DNA from 2 places in the Faecalibacillus sp. genome. Region 2 is predicted to be linked to the other one. Evidence: predicted binding sites of a transcription regulator. Region 2 holds the regulator's gene; the other holds the start of a gene.
What was found. Region 2 encodes HrcA, which represses chaperone genes, less so after heat shock. Its sites were predicted from a motif close to TTTTAGCACTNNNNNNNNNNNAGTGCTAAAA; they were not measured.
Positions count from the first base shown of each region.

Region 1 (4,226 bases), on a different contig from region 2:
TTTTCATGTAACATGCTACAAAACTGAAGTGCGATGTTAAACATCATTGGATATGTAATATTCAGCTCATTGGCTAATGGATTTTGATATGAAATTTTATTATGTAATCTATCTATTAATAATGAAACATGTGCTAATAACATTTTCTTAAAGTCTTCATCTTCAAGAAACTTCGTATCATATTTTTCATCTATTTGTTTTATAAATTCTTCAATATCTTCTTTTAAATAATTTGTAAAAGAAGATATTGAACCTATTTCTCTTTTTATATTTTTTTGTAAAACGTCTAAAATTTCTTCTATGCTTTTTGTATTTAATCCTATTGAATATTTCTTTTCTAATATTCCAACTAAAAATTCAACAATTCTATGAATCTCATCATTTTTATCAAAAATAAATTCCTCTTTTTGTTCATCTTGTCTATGTGCAACATAAACAACAATCTTTAAATATTCAGCCACATTTAAAAGTTCATTATAGTTGATTTTCAATCCTTCTTTATTCAACTGCCTAATTAACTTTTGTTCAATGTCATTAAATTCTTCAACAACATCATTTACTGCCGTTTGAATAAAAACATTTTGATTTAAATATTCTTCAACTAAGTACTTTTTAAAAGGTGTCAATTCATAACGTAACAAAATACCATAATGTGTTTTTCTTTCTAATTCAAAATGATAACTCTTTGCTAGATTTTCAACATCATTCATATCATGCTTTATAACAGTCTTAGATACTTGAAAAGTATCTGCAATGTTATCCATAGAAATATATCCAGTTTGAATAGCAAGATAAGCTAAAATTTGTGCTGGTCTTTCTTTAACCTGAAAATAAATACCCTCATTTAAGCTTTCCATAAAATCTTTAAACAATTCTTCATTTGTTATTTCTAAGAGATATCCAGAACCTCTTTTGTTATGAAATGTAAAACCTTTTCGAGGAGAAATACGCATTAAGTATGATAAGTCATTTTGAATCGTTCTTTTTGAAACATCATACTTTTGAACAAAGTAATCTAGTGAGAGATATATATTTGAATTTATAAAATCTTTCATAATTAGATACATTCTCATTGGTATTTCCACCTTCCTCTATTTTTATTATATCAAATTAAAATTTTGTCAAAAGGAAACCTTCTACATTTAAAAATGCAATAATTTTCCTAATCTCATCAAAAAAAGATATTGAATATGATTTTAACATCTCTATCATTTAAAAAGTTAAATATTACAAAATATGAAAGCCATAAAAAAAGAAGTCTAACGCTGTTAGACCTCTAGAAATTATCTTTTAATCAAAATAAGTAATTTTTAAATCTTTAAAGAATGCTTCTGTTCCAATATCAACAAAGAAACCAATATTTCCTCTCATAGATTTATCATGAATCATTTGATCAACTACCAATAATGGTTGAGGATCATCATTTAAATAAAATGTAGCTTTTTCATCTTCAATAACTGCTTTTAAACTGATCCATTCATTTAAATCAATATCTACTTGATTTTCATATTTTGTAATACCATGTTCTCTAAAATAAGCAAATGTATATGTCGGATAAGAAAAATACTGACAACCATGTTGTTTTCTTACTGGATCATCACATTGTCTACCATTTGTTGGTCTTACATAAAATGATTCAAACTTTGTATCATCTTCATTAATACGATAAGCAATACCAATAAATCCTCTAGCAAAATCAGGAGCATCTTTTAATAAACGACTTAACATCTTCACTTCAATAATTCCATTATGAAATGATGAATCAACTAATTTAGCGTACGTATTTTCATCATATTCATTAATTTTTCCACTTTTAACAACTCTTAAAACCTTTTCATTATCAATCACTTCATTTGAAATATGTGTATAATTTTCTTTCCAATTTTCTTTATTAATCATTTCTTATCCTTCCTTTCAATAACATCATAAAGTATCTTTTTTATTTGGTAAAGTAGGCACTTTTTTGTAACCATGATTTAGCACTTAATTAATTTGAGTGCTAAAAAGTTCACATTCAGTTAACATATAAGACTATAATACAAATTAGCACAAGGATATGGTGAGTGCTAAAGGAGTGAATAGTATGATTAAACCATTGCATAAATTTGTATTAATAAAAAAAGAAGAAAAGGAAAATAAAACAGCAAGTGGAATTGTTTTATCTACTGAAAAGAAAGAAGTTCCATCTATTGCAAATGTTATTGCAGTTGGAGATGAATGTACTTCTTCTTTAAAAGAAAATGATCGTGTCATTTATAAAGAATATTCAGGAACTAAGGTAACTGTAGACGATCAAGATTATATTGTTATTGATGAAAAAGATATTATTGCGAAATTTGAATAAGGGGGCAGATATTTATGAGTAAAGAAGTAAGATTTTCAAATGACGCACGTCAATCAATGTTAAAAGGTGTTAATGTTTTAGCAGATGCTGTAAGTGTCACATTAGGTCCTAAAGGACGTAATGTTGTTTTAGATAAAGGATATGGTTCTCCATTAATTACAAATGATGGTGTAAGTATTGCTAAAGAAATAGAACTTGAAGATAAGTTTGAAAATATGGGGGCTAAACTTGTTTATGAAGTAGCCAATAAAACAAATGATGTTGCTGGTGATGGTACTACAACAGCTACCATTTTAGCGCGAAATATGATTGTTAATGGTTTAAAGGCTGTTGACAAAGGAGCTAATCCTGTTTTAATGCGTGAAGGTATTGAAAAAGCAGGTAAAGAAGTTGCTGATGTTGTTTTGAAAAATTCACATAAAGTTGAAACAAGTCAAGATATTGCTTCAGTAGCAACTATTTCAGCTGGTAATGAAGAAATTGGTCAATTGATTGCTTCAGCAATGGATAAAGTTGGTAAAAATGGAATTATTAATGTTGATGAATCTAATAGTTTTGACAATGTCTTAGAAATCAATGAAGGTATGCAATATGATAAAGGATATGTTTCTCCTTATATGGTCACAGATCATGATAAAATGACTGTTGAAATGGAAAATCCTTATATCTTTATTACAAATCATAAAATTAATAATTTACAAGAAATCCTTCCAATTCTTGAACAAATCGTTCAAAGTAATAAACCATTATTATTAATTGCTGATGATTATGAAAATGAAGTTATTTCAACTCTTGTATTAAATAAATTAAGAGGAACATTCAATGTTGTCGCAACAAAAGCTCCTGGATTTGGAGATAACCAAAAAGAATTATTACAAGATATTGCTGCTTTAACTGGTAGTACCTTTATTAATAAAGATATTTCGATGGAATTAAAAGATGTCACTCTTGATCAATTAGGAACAATTAAAAAAGTAATTGTTACAAAAGATCATACAACAATGATTGCTGGAAATAATCCATCAGATAGTTTAAAACAACGTATTGAAAGCATTGAAAATCAATTAGCTAAAACAACTGCTTCTTATGATCAAAAACAATTAAAAGAACGTTTAGGTAAATTATCAAATGGTGTTGCTACAATTAAAGTTGGAGCAACAACTGAAAGTGAATTAAAAGAAAAGAAATTACGTATTGAAGATGCTTTAAACGCTACAAAAGCTGCTGTTGAAGAAGGAATTGTTATTGGTGGTGGAGCTGCTTTAGTAGAAGCTTATAAAGAAGTTAAACCTCGTTTAAAAGCTGTTAATGTTGATGTTCAAAAAGGTATTCATATTGTTATGGAAGCATTGTTTGCACCAATTCAACAAATTGCTGAAAACGCTGGATATAATGCTGAAGATATTGTGGAAAACCAAAAAAATGCCCAAAAGAATTATGGATTCGATGCTAAAAATGGTCAATGGGTCGATATGTTTGAAAAAGGTATTATTGATCCTACAAAAGTAACACGTAGTGCTTTATTAAATGCATGTAGTATTGCTTCCTTGTTTATTACAACAGAAGCCGGTATCGCTGATGCAAAAGATACTTCTGCCACTCCTGCAATGCCAACTCCTACAATGTATTAGTAGATATTGAAAGTGGTCCGGAATGACCACTTTTTTCTTGTATATTTTCCTCAACAAATAGTATAATATAATAAAGTATATCGTAATATACTTTATTATATTATACTATTTGTTGAGAGGAGCTTTCAAAATGTTTATCGGGAGAAAAACAGAGTTAAAACAACTTAATGAACAATATAATTCAAGCCGTTTTGAATTTGCCGTTATTTATGGTAGGCGAAGAATTGGAAAAACATCCTTAATTCAAGAAT
Region 1 is NZ_JBKYAR010000001.1:92,719-96,944, forward strand. It holds gene ACLVEP_RS00455 (BglG family transcription antiterminator) at 1-1,073, opposite strand, end outside; gene ACLVEP_RS00460 (hypothetical protein) at 1,291-1,899, opposite strand; gene ACLVEP_RS00465 (GroES family chaperonin) at 2,084-2,344, shown strand; gene groL (chaperonin GroEL) at 2,359-3,975, shown strand; gene ACLVEP_RS00475 (ATP-binding protein) at 4,106-4,226, shown strand, end outside.
Region 1: ACLVEP_RS00465 (GroES family chaperonin) is a predicted target of HrcA. The motif match lies at 1,975-2,005, and genes of this name have one in related genera.

Region 2 (4,226 bases):
TTTAGCTTCAAGAGTAGCCATATCATTGTTATCTAAAGCAGTTTTTAATTCAGTTTTTAATTGTTCTGCTTGTTGTTTTTGATTAGCATCAATCTTATCACCTTGTTCAGCTAAAGCTTTATCAATTTCATTGATCATTTGTTCAGCTTTATTTCTTGTTTCGATATCTTTACGTTTCTTTTCATCTTCAGCTTTATTAGCTTCAGCTTCTTTTACCATACGATCGATTTCTTCATCAGATAATCCTGTAGAGTTTTGAATAACGATTGATTGTTCTTTTTGAGTTTTTAAATCTTTAGCTTTAACGTTTACGATACCATTAACGTCAATTGAGAAAGTAACTTCGATTTGAGGTACTCCTCTAGGAGCTGGTTCAATACCATCTAATTTAAATAAACCTAATTGTTTATTATCTCTAGCCATTGATCTTTCACCTTGTAATACGTTGATATCAACAGCTGGTTGGTTATCAGCAGCAGTAGAGAATACTTGTGATTTAGTAGTTGGAATTGTAGTATTTCTTTCGATTAATACTGTCATAACTCCACCCATTGTTTCGATACCTAATGAAAGTGGTGTAACATCTAATAATAAGACATCTTTAACGTCACCAGCGATAACTCCACCTTGGATAGCAGCACCCATAGATACAACTTCATCTGGGTTTACTGATTTGTTAGGTTCTTTTCCAAGTAAACGTTTAACAGATTCTTGAACAGCAGGGATACGAGTAGATCCACCAACTAATAATACTTGATCGATTTCACTTGGTTGCATTCCAGCATCACTTAATGCTTGTCTAACTGGTCCTTCAGTAGCTACAACTAAGTCTCTTGTAATTTCATCAAATTTAGCTCTTGTTAATGATAATTCTAAGTGTAATGGTCCAGCAGCACCAGCTGAGATGAATGGTAATGAAATTTGAGTTTGCATTACACCAGATAAGTCTTTTTTAGCTTTTTCTGCAGCTTCTTTAATACGTTGCATTGCCATTTTATCATTAGATAAATCAATTCCATTTTCTTTTTTGAATTCATCTACGATGTAATCCATGATTTTCTTATCAAAATCATCCCCACCTAATTTATTGTTACCAGCAGTAGCTAATACTTCAAATGTACCATCAGCTAAGTCTAAGATAGATACGTCGAAAGTACCACCACCTAAGTCATAAACTAATACTTTTTGTTCTTGGTCTAATTTATCAAGACCGAATGCTAATGCAGCAGCAGTTGGTTCGTTGATAATACGTTCAACATCTAAACCAGCAATTTTACCAGCATCTTTTGTTGCTTGTCTTTGAGCATCATTGAAATATGCAGGTACAGTAATAACTGCTTTTGTTACTGTTTCACCTAAATAAGCTTCAGCAGTTGCTTTTAAGTTTTGTAAGATCATTGCTGAAATTTCTTGTGGTGTATAAGATTTACCATTTACGTTTTCTTTATGATCAGTACCCATATAACGTTTAACTGACATTACTGTATCAGGGTTTGTTACTGCTTGTCTTTTTGCAGCTTCCCCAACAATAATTTCACCATTTTTGAAAGATACAACTGAAGGAGTTGTACGATTTCCTTCTGGGTTTGCAATTACTTTTACTTCATTGTTTTCTAACACACTTACACATGAGTTTGTAGTTCCTAAGTCAATACCAATAATTTTTGCCATAATATAAATCCTCCTATTTTATTCACTTACTTTAACTAAAGATGCACGAATAACGCGATCTTTTAACATATAACCTTTTTGTAATTCTTCAACAACCATACCAGGTTTAAAGTTTTCATCACTTACAGTCATTACTGCTTGATGGAAGTTAGGATCAAATTCTTTACCTTCAGCTTCAATTACTTTAACTCCTTGGTTTTCTAATAATGTCATGATTTGTTTATAAATCATTTCATATCCTTTTAAGAAGTTTGCCACTTCTTCACTTGGATTTTCAATTGCTAATGATCGTTCAAAGTTATCAACGATTGGTAACATTTGTTCAATAAAACCTTGCATCATAAACTTCAAATTATTTGCATGTTCATTTTGCATACGTCTTTTAATGTTTTCCATATCTGCAAACACTTTATAATAATCATTTTTCCATTTATCAACTTCACCTTGAAGAATTTTAATTTGATCTTCTTGATCAACTTTTTCCTCTTCAACAACTTCAGCCTCAGCTTCTTTGTTTTCTTCAACTTCTTCAGTTACTTCTTTTTCAACTTTAGTTTCCTCAGCCAATTTGTTCACCTCTATTTCTCATCTTGTTTATCTTCTAAACAAGCCTTTTCAATATTTTCAGATATATACTCTACTAATGCCACTACTTTTTCATAAGGCATTCTTGTTGGACCAATTACCGAAATAGAACCTTTTGATGTTTCCCCTGTTTTAAATGAAGCAGAGATAACTGAAACATCATTCATTTTTCCAAGAGGTGTTTCATTTCCAATATTGATTTGAATACCATCCTCACTCGATAACGGTAGAGTTTTCCAAACTTTTGAATTTTCAAAAGCACTTACAAGCCTTCTCAATTTATCAACATCGTTAAATTCTGGTTGATAAAGAATATTTTCTTTTCCAGAAAAATAAACACTGTTTGAAGCAAATTTAACAAATGCTTCTAAAAATGCATTAAACAATTCTTCATGTTGTTTCACTTGTGTTGTAAGAATTGGTCGAACATCTCGTTCTAAACGAAATGCTACTTCATTAATAGGAGTTCCTATTAACAATTCATTCATCACATTGACACAACTTAATAAATCTTCCATTTCTACATCACTTGAAAATTGGAATACTTTATTTTCAACATGACCTTGACTTGTAATGATAATTGCTGTTACACGTCCATCATCTAATGGAACAACCGATATACGTTGCAATGTATCATCTGATGCATTTCCTAAAGCTACACTTGTAAGATGTGTTAATTCACTTAACATGTTACAACTTTCATGCACCATCTCATTTAAATTTCGACGGTGTTTATTAATAATTGTAGCAACTTGATTTTTTGTTCCTTCATCTAAATCAACTTTTCCTAAATTATGAACATAGAAACGATATCCTTCTTTAGAAGGTACTCTTCCTGAAGAAATATGTGTTTTTTCTAGATAACCATAATTTTCTAGAAAATTCATTTCATTACGAATCGTTGCACTTGAATAAGGAAGTTGATATTTTACCATCAATGCCTTGGATCCAACCGGTTCAGCATTTTCGATAAATTCTTCAACTATACATTTGAATATCAGCATTTGTCTTGCTGTTAACATCAAGTTCACCACCTTTAGCACTCCTATTTCTCTTGTGCTAAATACATTATACATTTTATTTTAGCACTGTCAACAACTTGGTGCTAAAAAATTAAAAAAATAGCATTTCTGCTATTTCATAAAATCAATTAATATATCATTTAAAACATATTGTCCTTCTTGAGATGTTTTCAAACAATCATTTTCAATTTTTAATCTCCCATTTTCCAAATTTTTAGTAATGGCCTCTCTATATAAAATATAAGCATCTTCTTGATATCTCTCTTTAAATTTCTTTAAATCTAATCCTTCTTTTAAACGAAGTGACATCATTACTTGATTAAACATGGTTTCTTCTTTTGATTGTTCAATGATCGTTGTTTTAAAATCACCATTTAAATATTTAGTAAGAGAACGACTATGTTCTATAATTTGTCCATCAATTTTGCTACATGAACCAACCCCAATACCATAATAATTATTATAGTACCAATACGTAAGATTATGTTTAGATCGATATCCTTGTTTAGCATAATTTGAAATTTCATATTTTTCAAAACCTGCTTTTTCTAATTCTTGATCAATCAATAATGTTAATTGATATTCTTTTTCTTCATCTAAAGGTTGATATTTTTTATATTTTAAAATTGTCCCCTCTTCTAAAATCAAAGAATAATAAGAAACATGTTGCAAATCTAAAGATTTTAAAACTTCTATATCTTTTTGTATATCCTCTTTTGTTTGCTTTGGTAAACCATACATCAAATCAATTGAGATATTATCAAAACCTATTTCTTTAGCGTATTTAATAATATTTTTTACTTGTGTTGTATTATGATGACGATCTATTTCTTTTAATAAATGATCTTGAAATGTTTGTACACCAATACTTAATCGATTAATACCACCTTTTTTTAAAATCTTTAACTTATAATAGTCCATCGATTCTGGATTGACTTCTATACAATA
Region 2 is NZ_JBKYAR010000025.1:28,757-32,982, reverse strand. It holds gene dnaK (molecular chaperone DnaK) at 1-1,671, opposite strand, end outside; gene grpE (nucleotide exchange factor GrpE) at 1,690-2,247, opposite strand; gene hrcA (heat-inducible transcriptional repressor HrcA) at 2,250-3,278, opposite strand; gene hemW (radical SAM family heme chaperone HemW) at 3,390-4,226, opposite strand, start outside.